Regions from separate parts of the Mesorhizobium sp. M7A.F.Ca.CA.001.10.2.1 genome, predicted to be linked through region 1. Evidence: riboswitches for the same ligand, from Rfam matches in the RefSeq annotation. Region 1 holds a riboswitch; the other holds the start of a gene.
What was found. A riboswitch is a leader RNA that binds a small molecule or an ion and turns the genes downstream of it on or off. The one in region 1 is predicted to bind cobalamin.
Positions count from the first base shown of each region.

Region 1 (6,763 bases):
TTCGACGGTCTGAACCTGTCCCATCATCTTCATCCGGCGGCCTGGGGACATGGCTATGCCACGGAATTGGTGATGGAAGCACTGCGCACCGCGTTCGGCCCCTTGCGTGCCGATCGGGTTGTCGGCCTCGTCCGCCCCGCCAATCCGGCCTCGCGACGGGTGCTGGAGAAATGTGGCTTCGCCTTCGAAAAAGAGGTGATGCTGCGCGGGGCGCCAACGATACTTTTGGCATTGGCGCACCCGGGAAAAGCCAATATTTCAGGCCCGGCCGCCTAGAGCGGCGCGCCCGGTCCTAAAGCCCGGACGCGCCGGAACTATTCCGCGGCAATCGCGGCTGCTTCGCATCCGTCCATCTCGCACTCAGTCGTGGCAAGGCTGCGTTGGCCGAGCAGCACCGTGGCCAGTGCGATCGTGCCTGAAGCCACCGACACCCAGAACCCGCTCTTGGCGCCGAACGCATCCACCATCGCGCCGGCCGCGAACGAGCCCAGCGCCATGCCGATGCCGATGCCGGTCATGACCCAGGTGATGCCTTCGGTCAGCATCGCTTCCGGCACATGCCGCTCGATCAGGCCGAACGCGGTGATGAAGGTCGGCGAGATCGCCACACCGCTGATGAACACGGTCAGCGCCAGCAGTGGCACGGTGTCGGCGGTGAGCGGCAACAGCGTGCCGAGCGCGACGAGGGCGACTGCGATGGCCAGCTGGCGTTTCAGCGGCGCCTTCAGGCTGAGCGCGCCGACGATGATGCCGAGCACGAACGATCCCAGCGCATAAACGCCGATGACGAGGCTGGCGGCGCCCGGTTGGCCAAGCTCCTTGGTGATCGCCACGGTGGTCACTTCCGTCGTCGCGAAGGTTGCGCCGATGAAGATCAGGGCGAGGGTGATGATCTGAACCGGCCGCAGGCGGATCGCCGAGCCGCTTGAGTTATGGTCGACCGGCCGCACCCGGGGCTCGGTCGAGCGTTGCAGGATGAAGGCCGCTGATCCGAATGCGAGAAATAATGTGCTCACCAGAACGCCGGCTTCCGGGAACAGGGCGGCACTCAGGCCGACCGATAGCGATGCCCCGGCGATATAGACCAGTTCATCGGCCACGGACTCGAAGGCGAATGCGGTGTTCATCTGCGGCCGCCCCCGGAAAATCTCCGTCCAGCGCGCGCGCACCATCGCCGGTATGCTTGGCATGGCGGCGGCCAGCAGTGCCGATACGAACAGAGTCCAAACCGGCCAGTCCTGGTTGGCCGCCGCTATCAGGACCGCGAAAGCCAGCACCGCGATGATGGTGGTGGGCACCACGATTCGTGTCTGGCCCAGGCGGTCCACCAGTCTCGATATCTGCGGCGCGACGAAGGCGTTGGCCAGCGCGTATGTCGCCGAGACGGCTCCGGCCAGCCAGTATTCGCCACGCGTCTGCGACAGCATCGCCACGATGCCGATGGGCGCCATGGCGATCGGCAGGCGCGCCATGAAGCCGGCGGCCGCAAAGCCCTTGGCTCCCGGGGCACGAAAGATTTCCGCGTAGGGATTTTGCATCGGTTGGTTCCTCGACAAAGGACGATTGGACAATTACATACGGAGCGTATGATCATTAAATAGACCATACGTCGCGTATGTCAATTGGCATACGTTGCGTATGTGAATAGGGCCAGAAGCCATGCACAGACCCCGCAAGGAGATGATCGCCGAGACGCGCGCCAAGCTGATCGCGGCGGCCCGTCATGCCTTCGGCACAACAGGCTATGCGGAAGCCTCGATGGATGATTTCACCGCTTCGGCCGGGCTGACGCGCGGCGCGCTCTATCATCATTTCGGCGACAAAAAGGGGCTGCTGCAGGCGGTCATAGCCCAGATTGACGGCGAGATGGCGGCGCGCATCAATGAGGTCGCGTCGAGAGCGCCGACCCGTTGGCAGCATTTCGTCGACGAGTGCTCGACCTATATCGAGATGGCGCTGGAGCCGGAAATCCAGCGCATCATGTTCCGGGATGGCCCGGCCGTGCTGGGGGATCCAGCGCAATGGCCGAATTGCAGTGCGTGCATCGCTTCAATGACCGACCATCTGACCGCGCTGCAGGAGGAGGGGGTCGTTGTCTCCAGCCTCGACCCCGAGACGGCCTCGCGACTGATCAACGGAGCGAGCAGCCAGGCAGCGCAACGGATCGCCAATTCGAGCGACCCCGAAGCGACGTCGAAGAAGGTGGTGACGGCGTTCAAGCAACTGCTCGAAGGCCTGCTCAAGAAGCCGGACCCGCAGTCGAATTGAAGTTCCCACCGGAGCTTTCGTGCCGGCAGCTGTTCCCGATAGGAATTTTTTCTTGACTCGGTGACCTCAGCTAAGGTACATATTCGTCCATGGTGCTGATTTGCGCCAGTGACCCGCCGCACAGGCGGGTTTTTCGTTTGATGCTCCGTCAGCCTACGCGCCGGCGAAGGCTCCGAAGAAACCCGTTAGCCCGAATTCGTTGCCCTTTGGCGTCAGGGCCGGCAATTGACAATCGCCGGGTTGAGTCCATCCTCTTCCACCATCTCTGAGGCGGAGATTCGGGGCACATGTGGGATTTTGAGATCGGCCGGTCGGTGTCCATCATGATGCGGACCTGGCCGTTCATCGTCTTTCGCATGATCGTCTATTTCGGCATCACGCTGGCCTACATTATGGCGACGGGCACCGGCGCCTCGGTCGGCTATGGCGTCGGCCATATCTCCACTGATCCCGACGGGCCCATGTCCTTTGCCCTGTGGGGCGGCGTGGTCGGGTTTGGCCTCGTCTCGATCGCTGTGTATTGGATCCGCGAATACATCCTCTATGTCGTCAAGGCCGGCCACATCGCCGTCATGGTTCATCTGATCGACGGCCGCGACATTCCCGGCGTCAGGACCAGATCGCCTATGCCAGGGATATCGTGACCCAGCGTTTCGCCGAGGCCAACATCCTTTTCGTCGTCGACCAACTCGTCAAGGGCGCCATCCGCGCCATCACCGGCCTGCTCGGCGGCATCGCCGCCTTCCTGCCGATACCGGGCCTGAGCGGCCTGGTCTCCTTCATCAACACGGTGATCCGCCTGTCGCTGACCTATGTCGACGAGATCATCCTCGGCTACAACATCCGCATCAATTCAGCCTCGCCCTTCGAGACGGCGCGCCAGGGCGTCGTGCTCTATGCCCAGAACGGCAAGGTCATGGTCAAGAACGCCGTCTGGCTGGCGGTCATCATGTGGGGCGTGTCGTTCATCATCTTTCTGATGATGCTGGCGCCTGCCGGCGCGATTCTGTTCCTGATGCCTGGCCAGCTCGCCGGCTGGGCTTTTGTGCTCGCCATCGTCTTCGCCTGGGCATTCAAGGCGGCATTCATTGAACCCTTCGCCATCGCCTGCCTGATGCAGGTCTATTTCAAGACCATCGCGGGCCAGGTGCCGGATCCGGCCTGGGACGCCCGGCTGGCCGAGGCGTCGTCGAAGTTCAGGGAGCTCAAGGACAAGGCGCTCGCCTCCTTCGGCGGTTCGCGCTGGGCTACGGCCGGCGCCACACCCTGATCGGCCGGGCGGGGGATGTCTGGTGAGGCAGAAACGGTGTTGAGGCGCGCCACGGTGGATTTGAGCTGTGTCTCGCCTTGCCCGGAAAAGGTCTCGCTCATGATCAGCTCCGGCAGCGGCAGCCGCCGTCCCCAGCCATGCGTTTCAAGGTCCGGTTTGGGAGCGAACTCGGAAACACGGCCGACGCAGAGATAGGCGATCGGCGTTACGTGGTCCGGAATGGCCAACAGCCGCTTTAGCGCCTGCGCTTCGATGATGCTGACCCAGCCTACACCGACGCCCTCGGCACGCGCGGCCAGCCAGAAATTCTGCACCGCGCAGACGGTGCTGTAGAGATCCATCTCCGGATTGTGCCAGCGTCCCAGCGGCGAACCCTTCGAGCGCTGCCGGTCGCAGGTGATGCAGATGTTGAGCGCGCTTTCGCAGATGCCTTCCAGCTTGAGCTTGCGGTAGAGTTCCTGCCGCTCTTCGTCGATCGCCGGCAGTTCCTGCTCGCGCGCGGCCAGGAACAGGTCGCGCACCTCCGCCCGTCGCTCGATGTCACGAATGACAATGAAATTCCATGGCTGCATGAAGCCGACCGATGGCGCGTGATGGGCAGCAAGCAGCAGCCGCGCCAGCACGTCGTCATCGATCGCGGTGGGCAGGAAATGGCTGCGCACGTCGCGCCGTGTGAACATGGCGCGATAGACCGCATCGCGCGCACTCTGGTCAAATCCGTCGCCAACAGCAGCGGTCAGGTGTTCCGGCATCGCTTGTCCCCTTGCGATTGCAATTGATATCATCCGCCTGACCATGCGGATGACGATGCCTGCCAGGCCGGTCTTCTGGCTCGGGATCAACCCGCGTCCGGTGCCTTCCCGTCATCGACAGTGGCATTTACCGGCGCGGTCCCCCTCACAGCGTTGGGCACGCCACGGAATTCAACCGTGTTCCCGATTCTCCCGCTTGCGGCGGGCACCAGGCAGTACCAAAAACCTTACGCCGAAGTGCTGAGGACGCCAATGCTTGCAGCGACGCGAATGGACGCAGTCGCGATTTTCCCCAGTCATCGGCCGCCCGTGCATGGCCTTTGTCGATCCGGGTCACTAGATTAGGACGATGACCACCCGTCTCTACACCCATCCGATCTTCCTCGAGCATCTCACGCCGCCCGGACATCCCGAGCGGCCCGACCGCTTGCGTGCCATCGAGCGCGTGCTCGATGAGGAAGCCTTTGCCGGGCTCGATCGTATCCAGGCGCCGGAAGGCGACGAGGCCACCATCCTCTACGCGCATCCCGCCGATTTCGTCGCCCGCGTGCGCGCCGCCATTCCCGACGAGGGGATTGCCCGCATCGATGCCGACACCACTGCCAGTCCGAAGAGCTGGCAAGCGGCGATCACCGCGATCGGCGCCGCCAACGCCGCCGTCGATGACGTCTTTTCGGGCCGCGCCGACAACGTCTTCGTCGCCGCCCGGCCGCCCGGCCATCATGCCGAAAAGACCACGGCCATGGGCTTCTGCCTGTTCAACACGGCGGCGATCGCGGCGCGTTATGCGCAGAAGAAACACGGTGTCGAACGCGTTGCCATCGTCGACTGGGACGTGCATCACGGCAATGGCACGCAGGACATTTTCTGGGACGATCCGTCGGTGCTCTATTGCTCGACACACCAGATGCCGCTTTATCCCGGCACCGGAGCGAAGAACGAAACGGGCGCCGGCAACATCGTCAACGCGCCGCTGGCGCCGCAGACTGGCAGCGAGGTGTTTCGCGATGCCTTCCTGTCGCGCGTCCTGCCCGCGCTCGACAATTTCGCGCCCGACCTGATTATCATTTCGGCGGGGTTCGACGCGCACCACCGCGATCCGCTGGCCGAGATCAATCTGACCGAGGATGATTTCGATTGGGCGACCGGCCAACTGATGCAGCGCGCGGCACGCCACAGCGGCAACCGGCTCGTCAGCCTGCTCGAGGGCGGCTACGATCTGCAGGGATTGGCATTTTCGGTCGCCGCCCATGTCGGGCGACTGATGAAAGGATGAATGATGGCCGATGAGACCAACGAAGACGTCAAGGCGATGAGCTTCGAGCAGGCACTCGATGCGCTGGAGAAGATCGTCGATGATCTGGAGCGTGGCGACGTGCCGCTCGACCAGTCGATCAAGATCTATGAACGTGGCGAGGCGCTGAAGGCGCATTGCGACCGGCTGCTGAAGGCCGCCGAGGACAAGGTCGAGAAGATCAGGCTGTCGCGCGACGGCAAGCCGGTCGGAACGGAGCCGCTCGACGCGGATTGAGGCCCGGTCCGAACATAGGCTCGCCTCACCGGTTTTTGGACATGATCATGATCGAGGATATAACTCGTCCCGATTGAAACAGCTCAAGGACAAGAGGAGATACGGAAGCGATGTGCAGAAACATCAAGACCCTGTTCAATTTTGATCCGCCGGCAACCCCTGACGAGGTGCGCGACGCGGCTCTTCAGTTCGTCCGCAAGCTGAGCGGAACGACGCGACCCTCGAAGCAGAACCAGCACGCCTTCGACCATGCCGTCGAAGCCATCGCGGCCTCGGCGCGCGAACTGCTCGATTCCCTGGAAACCCATCAGCATCCGCGTAATCGCGAAGAGGTGGCGGCCAAGCTGCGGGCAAAGGCGGCGATCCGCTTTGCCTGACGCGGCCAGGCGGCCTTCGACGGCCGACAAGGAGAGTCCATGAGCTTCTTCCCCGGGAAAGACCCTGAGGCAGGCGACGCCTTTGCCAGCGACCAGATCGAATTGATGGTCATTCCGAACGCCAAGGACATCGGCGGTTTTCAGGTGCGCCGTGCCCTGCCGACGGCAAAAAGGCGGCTGGTCGGGCCGTTCATCTTCTTCGACCGCATGGGTCCTGCCATCCTGCGGGCCGGCCAGGCGCTCGACGTCCGTCCGCATCCGCATATCGGCCTGTCGACGGTCACCTATCTGTTCGACGGCAAGATCCGGCACCGCGATTCACTCGGCACCGAAATGGTCATTCAGCCCGGCGACGTGAATTTGATGACCGCTGGCCGCGGCATCGTCCATTCGGAGCGTACGCCGGAGGAACTGCGTGGCGCGCCGATGTCGGTATCCGGTCTGCAGACATGGCTGGCGCTGCCGGACGACAAGGAAGAGGTGGCACCGGTTTTCGAGAACACAGGAGCGCTCAGGCTTCCCGAGATCGATGCCGAAGGCGTCAACGGGCGCCTCATCATCGGCG
Region 1 covers NZ_RZQY01000272.1:313-7,075, forward strand. Annotated here, with positions in the region: gene EN964_RS18210 (GNAT family N-acetyltransferase) at 1-276, shown strand, start outside; gene EN964_RS18215 (MFS transporter) at 315-1,538, opposite strand; gene EN964_RS18220 (TetR/AcrR family transcriptional regulator) at 1,660-2,268, shown strand; partial or broken gene EN964_RS18225 (hypothetical protein) at 2,556-3,538, shown strand; partial or broken gene bluB (5,6-dimethylbenzimidazole synthase) at 3,661-4,335, opposite strand; cobalamin riboswitch at 4,338-4,518, opposite strand; gene EN964_RS18235 (histone deacetylase family protein) at 4,640-5,566, shown strand; gene EN964_RS18240 (exodeoxyribonuclease VII small subunit) at 5,570-5,821, shown strand; gene EN964_RS18245 (DUF2277 domain-containing protein) at 5,932-6,198, shown strand; gene EN964_RS18250 (pirin family protein) at 6,238-6,763, shown strand, end outside.

Region 2 (10,123 bases), on a different contig from region 1:
GATCTTCCTGCCGTTGGCGATCTCCTTCGTCGGCGCCAGCGTGATCTGGAAATTCATCTACGAGTATCGGGGCGACGGCCAGACGCAGATCGGCATCCTCAACGCCATCATCCAGCATTTCGGCGGCCAGCCGCAGGTCTGGATATCGCTGCCGTTCTGGAACAATTTCTTCCTGATGATCATCCTGATCTGGATCCAGACCGGCTTTGCTATGGTCATCCTGTCTTCCGCCCTGCGCGGCATTCCCGAAGAAACGCTGGAAGCCGCCGTCATCGACGGCGCCAATCCGTTCCAGATCTTCTGGAAGATCATGGTGCCGCAGATCTGGGGCACCATCGCCGTGGTCTGGACCACGATCACCATCCTGGTGCTCAAAGTGTTCGACATCGTGCTGACCATGACCAACGGCCAGTGGAACAGCCAGGTGCTGGCCAATCTGATGTTCGACTGGATGTTCCGCGGCGGCGGCGATTTCGGCCGCGGCGCCACCATCGCCATCATCATCATGATTGCCGTCATTCCGATCATGGTCTGGAACATCCGCCAGGCGAACAAAGAGACGGGAGGACATTGAGATGGCCGTCGCGGCCGGAAATTCCTTCGCCAGCCGTTTTGGCGTCCACATCGCCGTGCTCATCTTCGTCGCGATCTGGACCATACCGACGCTCGGCATCCTGGTCTCGTCGCTGCGCGACAAGAACCAGATCATCGCCTCGGGCTGGTGGAACTCGTTCGCCAGTTCCACCCAGACGGAAGCAGGCCGGCTCCCGCCCGCCTCGGCGCAAGTCGAGAAGGACGGCAAGTTCGTCCTCGAGGGCAATATCTTCGGCGACGGCGCCAAGCGCGACATCAGCGCCTTCGGGGTCAAATCGGCGACACCGACGCAATATCCCGCCGGCACCACAGCCGATCTCGGCGACGGCGTGACCTTGCAGCTCAATGCCGACGGCAGCTTCATCATGCATTCCCCGAAAGCATTCGAAGGCGATCGCGGCCAGCGCGTCTATTATGCTTCGTCGGCGCCGCCGAAATTCACCACCGACAATTACAGAACCGTGCTGTTCTCCGAAGGCATCGGACGGTCATTCATGAATTCCCTGACCGTCACCATTCCGGCTACCGTCATCCCGATCCTGATCGCCGCCTTTGCCGCCTATGCGCTGGCCTGGATGCGGTTTCCCGGCCGGGCGCTGCTGATCGCCGTCATCATCGGCCTGCTGGTGGTGCCATTGCAGATGTCGCTGATCCCGCTGTTGAAGCTCTACAACGGCGTCGGCGCTTTCTTCGGCATGCCGTCGAAGACCTATCTCGGCATCTGGCTGGCGCATACCGGCTTCGGCCTGCCCTTCGCCATCTACCTGCTGCGCAGCTACATTGCCGGCCTGCCGCGCGAAATCATGGAATCGGCGCGCATCGATGGCGCCAGCGATTTCGAGATCTTCGTCAAGATCGTCTTGCCGCTGTCGTTCCCGGTGCTGGCTTCGTTTGCCATCTTCCAGTTCCTGTGGGTATGGAACGATCTGCTGGTGGCGATGGTTTTCCTCGGTACAGAGGCAGACCAGATCGTGCTGACCGCCAAGCTCAACGCGCTGTTGGGCTCGCGCGGCGGCGACTGGGAGATTCTGACGACATCGGCTTTCGTGACCATCATCGTACCGCTGATCGTGTTCTTCTCGCTGCAGCGCTATTTTGTCCGCGGGCTGCTTGCCGGCTCGGTGAAAGGAGGCTGAGACGATGCAATCCGCTTTGAAGGCCAGCTCGAAGCCTGACCTCGCCATCGATCGCGACTGGTGGCGGGGCGCGGTGATCTACCAGATCTATCCGCGCAGCTATCAGGACTCGAATGGCGACGGCATCGGCGATCTCAAGGGCATCATAGGCCGCCTCTCCTATATCGCCGCACTCGGCGCGGATGCCATCTGGATCTCGCCGTTCTTCAAGTCGCCGATGAAGGATTTCGGCTATGACGTGACGGATTACTGCGATGTCGATCCGATGTTCGGCACGCTGGCCGATTTCGACGCGCTGACCGCCGAGGCACACAGGCTGGGCTTGAAGGTGATGATCGACGAGGTGCTGTCGCACACTGCCGACAGTCATCCCTGGTTCAAGGAAAGCCGGTCGAGCCGCAGCAACCCGAAAGCCGATTGGTACGTCTGGGCAGACGCCAGGCCGGACGGCACACCGCCCAACAACTGGCTGTCGATCTTCGGCGGCTCGGCGTGGCAATGGGACACCAGCCGCCAGCAATATTACATGCACAATTTCCTGGCCGAACAGCCCGACCTCAACTTTCACAACCACGAAGTCCAGGACGCATTGCTCGACGTCACCCGCTTCTGGCTGGAGCGCGGCGTCGACGGTTTCCGGCTCGATACCATCAATTTCTACTTCCACAGCCAGGGCCTGGAAAACAATCCGCCGCTGCCGCCGGAAGAGCGCAACGACCAGACCGCGCCGGCGGTCAACCCCTACAACTACCAGGACCATCTCTACGACAAGAGCCGGCCCGAGAACCTCGGCTTCCTCGAACGGTTCCGTGCCCTGCTCGATGAGTATCCGGCAACCGCAGCGGTCGGCGAGGTCGGCGATTCGCAGCGCGGGCTTGAAGTGGTTGCCGCCTACACCGCAGGCGGCAAGCGCGTGCACATGTGCTACTCCTTCGATTTCCTGGCGCCGGAAAAGATCAGCGCGGGCAAGGTCCGCTCGGTGCTGGAATCCTTCGGCAAAGTCGCCAGCGACGGCTGGTCGTGCTGGGCCTTCTCCAACCACGACGTGATGCGCCCGGCCTCGCGCTGGGCCGCCAATGAGGCCGACCCGACCGCCTACCTCAAGGTCATCTCGGCGCTGCTGATGTCGTTGCGCGGTTCGGTCTGCATCTACCAGGGCGAGGAGCTTGGGCTCGGTGAGGCAGAGCTGCGGTTCGAGGATCTGCAGGATCCCTACGGCATCCGCTTCTGGCCGGAATTCAAGGGCCGCGACGGCTGCCGCACGCCAATGGTGTGGGATGGCAGCGCCAAGAATGGCGGCTTCTCCCAGGCAAAGCCCTGGCTGCCGGTGCCGGCCAAGCATCTGGCGCAAGCGGTCAATGTCCAGCAGGGCGACGAGGCTTCGCTGCTCGAGCACTACCGGCGCTTTCTCACCTTCCGGCGTGCCCATCCGGCGCTCGCCAAGGGCGACATCACCTTCATCGAAAGTGAGGGCGACACCGTCGCCTTCACGCGCCGCGCAGGCAACGAGCAGATCGTCTGCGTCTTCAATCTGGGAGCCGGGCCGGCCAAGGTTGACCTTGGCGGCCGATCGCTGCAACCTCTGCCCGGGCACGGATTTTCGGGGCAGGCGAACAGCGGTTCCATCGAGCTTGGCGGCTACGGCGCCTGGTTCGGGCGTCTCGACTGAATTCCAATCACTGGAGGAAACCAAATGGCCGATGTCACGCTAAGACAAGTGAAGAAGTCCTACGGCAATCTGAACATTCTCCACGGCATCGACCTCGATATTAAATCGGGCGAGTTCATCGTCTTCGTCGGCCCGTCGGGCTGCGGCAAGTCGACATTGCTGAGATCGATCGCCGGGCTCGAGGAAATCACCTCCGGCGAGCTCAGAATAGCCGGCGAAGTGGTGAACGACGTGCCGCCGTCGAAACGGGGCATCGCCATGGTGTTCCAGTCCTACGCGCTCTACCCGCACATGACCGTCTACGACAACATGGCGTTCTCGATGAAGATCGGCAAAGAGAACAAGGCCGAGATCGACCGCCGCGTGCGTCAGGCCGCCGAGATCCTGCAGCTGACCAAATATCTCGACCGCCTGCCCAAGGCGATGTCGGGCGGCCAGCGCCAGCGCGTCGCCATCGGCCGGGCCATCGTGCGCAATCCGAAGGTGTTCCTGTTCGACGAGCCGCTTTCGAACCTTGATGCGGCGCTGCGAGTCGCCACCCGCATCGAAATCGCCAAGCTCAAGGAATCGATGCCCAACACGACCATGATCTACGTCACCCACGACCAGGTCGAGGCAATGACGCTCGCCGACCGCATCGTGGTGCTCAAGGACGGCCATATCGAGCAGGTCGGCACGCCGATGGACCTCTACAAGAAGCCCGGCAATCTGTTCGTTGCGCAATTCATCGGCTCGCCGGCCATGAATATCCTGCCCGCAACCATCGACAAATCAGGCAATCCGACCGTCGTCAGCCATGTCGGCGGACGCAAGGCAACCGTGCCGATCGCGACGCCGGCTTCGGCAAAGGGCGCTGCGGTGAGTTTTGGCGTGCGGCCGGAGGACCTGATCATCGCCAGCGGCGCGGACTATCTGTTCGAGGGGACGGTCGACTATGTCGAGCAGCTCGGCGAGGTGCAGCTGGTCTATGTCGACATCGGTCGCGCCGACCTGCCGCTGGTGACCAAGCTGCCCGGCAATGTCGAGGTCAAGCGCGGTTCGACATTGCGGCTGAGCGCCAATGGCGAGGACCTGCATCTCTTCGACGCTGACGGACGGTCGTTTGCCCTTCATGAGGCTGAAGCGAAGGCGGCCTGAGGCAGAACCGCGTCTTGGACAAAAAAGAGCAGCGGGCCAGGCCCGCCGCTCTTTTTTTGAAGATCAGCTTCGACTGTTAACGGCCGAAGAGATTCCGGTCGCTGCCCTGAGGAGCGGACTTCTCTACGTCGCCCGACGAATTGAGCAGCTTCTCGACGAGGCCACCGCTGTTGCGGACCGAGCTCGTATGCGCGCTGTCAACCGAAGTAACCGCAGGCTGGTTGGCGCCGTTGGAGCCAAAGTTGTCGCTGCCGGCGAAAGCACTGCCGGTGATGGCCAGAACGGCGGCGGCAGCAATAAGGATCTTGTTCATTTTAGTCTCCTGAATTCTGGATTTCGCCAGACGGCAGGCACAGCTGCCGTCGCTTGCGAAATTGGTTTTAGCGACCGAAGAGGTTACGATCGCTGCCCTGAGCGGGTGTCTGGGCAGCCGGTTCCGAGGTCTTGGTGGAAGCCGTGTACGACTGGTCCACAGCGGCGGCAGGCTGGTTGGCGCCGTTCGAACCGTAGTTGTCGCTGCCCGCGAAAGCGCTGCCGGTGATGGCCAGAACGGCGGCGGCAGCAATGAGGATCTTGTTCATCTTAAATACTCCTGAATGTCTGAATTTCGAATGTCTGAATTTCGCCAGGGCAGCGGGCGAGCCCGCCGTCGACTGGGAATCGGCTGTTAGTTGTTGCCGAAGAGGTTGTGGTCAGCACCCTGGGCAGGCGCCTGAGCAGCCGGTTCCGACTTCTTGGTCGAAGCGGTGTACGAGCTGTCGACAGCAGTGGCTGCCGCGGCGTTCGAACCGTAGTGGTCGCTACCAGCGAAGGCGCTGCCGGAAATGGCCAGAAGGGCTGCGGCAGTGAGAATGATCTTTTTCATTTTTGTACTCCAGTATCGTCTTTTTCCGTCCGTCTAGCGGCGTGTCTTGGAAATGAAATCGCGTCGTTCGGACAGCCCCGATGTGGGAGGGCAACCCCGCCTTTTCCAATCACGAAGTTGTTCCGTGTGGACCATGAATCCACACCTTGAAATTGTGCCAGGGGAATCTAGAGATACATTTTTCCTCTCTATATCAGCATGTTAAGTTTAACCATCCGATGGATCACTGACTGTTTCAAAGGCCCGGCGTTCACACCGTCCTGCACGCACCGTCAACAGAAACGAACCGTTCGGTTCGATTTTAGGTCAAGCTAATAGTCACTTTTCGAAACCGTTAACCTTTTTTGACCCCCGCCAAGGGTCGGACTCGGGAAGATCGCAGCCGGCAAATGGCCGCCCGGGAGGCGGGATTTCGGCCCGCGACGATCTGCGGTGACGTTTCGCATGCCGTGTCGCGCCGCATGGATACGATGTCGTTTTCATGCCGACGGCGCGCCAGCGATCGTGGTTAGATCATACCCATCTCAGGTGCCGCTTCGTGACGACGAGGCGGAGAATTGGGAAGCCGGTCAGAATCCGGCGCTGCCCCCGCAACGGTGGTGGAGTTCAAGTCGCAACGGGAGACCACTGGGCAACTGCCTGGGAAGGTGTCGCGATGGTCCGCAAGGACAACTCCAGAGCCCGGAAACCAGCCCGAGATTTTTAGACTCGACTGATCGCGGTGGGCGGTCAAGAGGTGGATAGCGCTTCCGGCACCTAGCCGGCCTGCGTTTCAATCCTTCCTCCATCACCACCAGTTCAGTCCTTAGAAACGAGGACAGGACATGGATACCCGCAACGACATGCTGAGGCTCCTGAAGGGGCGCCGGCAAGGCTTTTCGCTGGAGCAGCCCTTCTACACCGATCCAGACTACTTCAAGCTCGACATGGAGCTGATCTGGTATCGCGACTGGCTGTTCATCGGCCATGATTGCGAACTGCCGAAGCCGGGCAGCTACATCACCGTGCAGATCGGCGACTATCCGGTCGTCCTTGTCCGCGACCAGCAAGGCAAGATCAACGCCTTCCACAATTCCTGCCGCCATCGCGGCAGCCGCGTGTGCAACGCGGAAAAGGGTACGGCGGCAAAGCTCGTCTGCCCCTATCATCAGTGGACCTATGAGCTGGACGGCCGCCTGCTGTTTGCCCGCCAGATGGCCGACGGTTTCGACAAGAGTGATTTCGGCCTGAAGCCGGTCGCCTGCGAGAGCGTCGGCGGCTACATCTTCATCTGCCTGGCCAAGGAGCCGGCGGATTTCGCGCCGATGCGGGCGATGATCGAACCTTATCTTTTGCCGCACCGTTTGCGTGAGGCAAAGATCGCCTTTGAGAGCACGATCATCGAGAAGGGCAACTGGAAGCTGGTCTGGGAAAACAACCGCGAGTGCTACCACTGCGTCGCCAATCACCCTGAGCTGTGCAAGACCTTCCCCGAGGCGCCGACCGTGACCGGCGTCAACGGCGCCGACAGCGACCCCGAGATGGTCGCGCACTGGGCCAGATGCGAGGCATCAGGCTTGCCGAGCAAATTCCGCATCGATCCGGCAGGGCAGTACCGCGCCACCCGCGCGCCGCTGCTGCGCGATGCCGTCAGCTACACCATGACGGGAAAACGGGCGGTGAAGAAGAACCTGTCCGACAGCGTTTCAACCGACCGCATCGGCTCCTTGCTGCTTTATCATTATCCGACAACCTGGAACCATATCCTCGGCGACCATGCCGTCACCTTCCGCGTGCTGCCGATCAGTGCCACGGAAACCGCGGTGACGACGAAATGGCTCGTCCACAAGGATGCGGTCGAAGGCGTCGACTACGACCTCGCTGAGCTCACCCATGTCTGGACCGAGACCAACGACCAGGACCGCCGCATCGTCGAGGAAAACGCCTTCGGCATCCTGTCGCCGGCCTACGAACCAGGCCCCTATTCGGAGCTGCATGAGGGCGGCGTGATCCAGTTCGTCGAGTGGTACACGTCGTTCATCGGGCCGCGCCTTGCCGAAGGCGGCCGGCCGGCCCTGCGCAGCGTCGCCTAGCCCAGGGGACAAGAGGATGAATGCGATGACGGACCTTGGCCTCTATCGCCATCTCGACCAGATGACGCCCTGGAACGACCGGCTGCAGGTGCTGGAAGTGATCGGCGTCAGCGACGAAGCGCCGGACGTGAAGACCTTCACCTTCCGCTCCGACAACCAGACCTGGTTCCGCTACAAGCCGGGCCAGTTCGTGACGCTGGAACTGCCGACATTGGACGGGCCGCTGATGCGCACCTACACGCTGTCGTCCTCGCCGTCGCGGCCATTCTCGATCGCGGTGACGGTCAAGGCGCAGGCGGGCAGCACCGGCACGCGCTGGATGTTCGACCATCTGACGCCGGGCTCGCACGTCAAGGCCTATGGGCCGACCGGTGATTTTTCGCTGCATAGCCACCCGGCGGCCAAATATCTGTTCATTTCGGCGGGCTCCGGCGTGACGCCGATGATGTCGATGCTGCGCTGGTTGAACGACTGTGCGCCATGGACAGATGTCGGCTTCGTCAACTGTGCGCGCCGCCCGGAAGAGATCATTTTCCGCAAGGAACTCGAGCTGCTCGGCAGCCGCATGCCCGGCCTGTCGCTCGGCTTCATGATCGAGGAGCGGTCGAGCCGCGAGGGCTGGTTCGGCCATATGGGCCGCATCGACGCGATCCGGCTGCCATTGCTGGCGCCCGATTTCCGCGAGCGCGAGATTTTCTGCTGCGGCCCCGATCCCTTCATGCGCGCCGTGCGCGGCATGCTGGACGCCGCCGGCTTCGACATGGCGAAATACCATCAGGAAAGCTTTGCTGCGCCTGCCGTGGAGGAAATCCCGGCGCCGTTCTCGCCGCCGGCGGAGGACGGCGCTGCTGCTGCCGTCGAGGCCGTGACACCGATCCGGTTTTCGCTTTCCGATGTCGATGCCGAATGCGTCGCCGGCCAGACCGTGCTGCAGACGGCACGCGCCTCTGGGGTGCGGATTCCCGCCGCCTGCGAGTTCGGCCTGTGCGGCACCTGCAAGGTGAGGAAGGTCGCGGGCGATGTCGAGATGAGTCACAATGGCGGCATCCTCGATCACGAAATCGAGGACGGCTTTATCCTCGCCTGTTGCTCGAAGCCGCTTTCTGCGCTTGAAATCGAAGCGTGACCGGCTGCGCTCGCCCCCGAGCCTGCGCCATCTTGCCAAAAACCCTGCAAATGGTTAGACGCCTGCAACGGTGGGGTTGACCGTAGGCCCGAAGATCATCTCCGCGGCCTGCTCGGCGGGGGAGCAAACATGCGACAATCCGGCATCTATGCCATTGCCAGCAAGGATATCGTCTTTGAATCCTTCGACGGCGAAGCCGTCGTTCTTGACCTGACCACGGGTAAATATTTCGGCTTCTCTGATTCAGGCAGCAGACTTTGGGATGCACTGTCGTCCGGCGTGCCTGCCTCCGAACTGGTCGGCGCCGCGACCGGCATTGGCGCCCTCGATGCCGCCGCGATTGACGGCTTTGTTTCACAATTGCTCGAATTCGGTTTGCTGGCGGCCGTAACCGATGGCGTGGCAAGACCGGCTCCAAGCGAATTGCTGGCTCAGCTCGCCGCTGCCAGAGAGCCCCTGAAGGTCGACATCCATGACGATCTCGCCGATCTCATTGTCGTCGATCCCATCCACGAGGTCGAGGAGCCCCTCGGCTGGCCCGCGGTGAAGCAGGCCAACTGAAGCGCCCATCAGGTTCTCGTTGCCGGGCAGCTCCGGAACAGGCAGACCCATGCCGAACGTCACTCTCGAAAACTTGGTTGACTACGCACGCCATGTCCTGGCGCAAGCAGAAAGCAGCGCCGCGCATTATCCGCTGACCTGCAAGGCGAGCTTGCCGCATCTGGATCTGACCGCGCATGTCAGCGTCGGCGCATTGGCGGATGCCGTCGCTCATGGCCTTGTCACGGCTCCGGGCAACCGAACGCCTGCCGACAGCTGCCGCGTCTTCGTCGCACATCCCGGCATAGACGGCATCGCGGCACCGGTCAGTTGGGGCCAGGGGCCCTTCACGCAGCATGGCTTCGCCACCCGGCTGGCGGAGGCCGGATTGCGCGGCAACCATTTTCACGACCTGGATTTCTGGCAGTTCTATGATCCGCAACGTCGCGTTGGCGTGCAATTGATGGCTTCGGCCGATGCCTTTCCACCGTGGGAGCCGGGAGCGCCGCTGCGGGCTTTCCTGCATTGGGAATATGCGGCACGCGGCATGCGGCTGGCCCATGCGGGGACGCTCGGGACTAAGGGCAGGGGCGTGCTGCTGGCCGGCGCGGGCGGGGCCGGGAAATCCGGAACCGTCGCCGCCGGCCTCCTCAACGGACTGGACAGCGTCGGCGACGACTATGTGCTGGTCGACCTCTCCAACGGCGTGACTGCCCGCCCACTGTTTTCAACACTCAAACAGGATCCCCAGGGGTTCGTTCGGCTTGGGCTGAAGCATCGGCTGAAAGCGCATGGTCCGCTCAACTGGCAAGGCAAGCATGCTTTTCACATTGATGACATCGCGCCTCGGCCGGTGCCCGAAACTCTGGACATCATCGCGCTGCTGGTGCCACATATCGGCGGAGGCGAGGCAAGTTCGATCGTGCCGGTGTCGCGCAGGGATGCCATGATTGCCTTGGCGCCGTCGGGCATAGCGCAGATGCC
Region 2 covers NZ_RZQY01000107.1:2,476-12,598, reverse strand. Annotated here, with positions in the region: partial or broken gene EN964_RS09980 (carbohydrate ABC transporter permease) at 1-574, shown strand, start outside; gene EN964_RS09975 (carbohydrate ABC transporter permease) at 576-1,730, shown strand; gene EN964_RS09970 (alpha-glucosidase family protein) at 1,735-3,399, shown strand; gene EN964_RS09965 (ABC transporter ATP-binding protein) at 3,424-4,536, shown strand; gene EN964_RS09960 (DUF680 domain-containing protein) at 4,613-4,849, opposite strand; gene EN964_RS09955 (DUF680 domain-containing protein) at 4,917-5,117, opposite strand; gene EN964_RS09950 (DUF680 domain-containing protein) at 5,204-5,401, opposite strand; cobalamin riboswitch at 5,911-6,113, shown strand; gene EN964_RS09945 (aromatic ring-hydroxylating dioxygenase subunit alpha) at 6,226-7,473, shown strand; gene EN964_RS09940 (hybrid-cluster NAD(P)-dependent oxidoreductase) at 7,499-8,599, shown strand; gene EN964_RS09935 (PqqD family protein) at 8,729-9,160, shown strand; gene EN964_RS09930 (serine kinase) at 9,210-10,123, shown strand, end outside.
Region 2: another riboswitch for cobalamin. It lies ahead of EN964_RS09945 (aromatic ring-hydroxylating dioxygenase subunit alpha); the one in region 1 lies ahead of bluB (5,6-dimethylbenzimidazole synthase).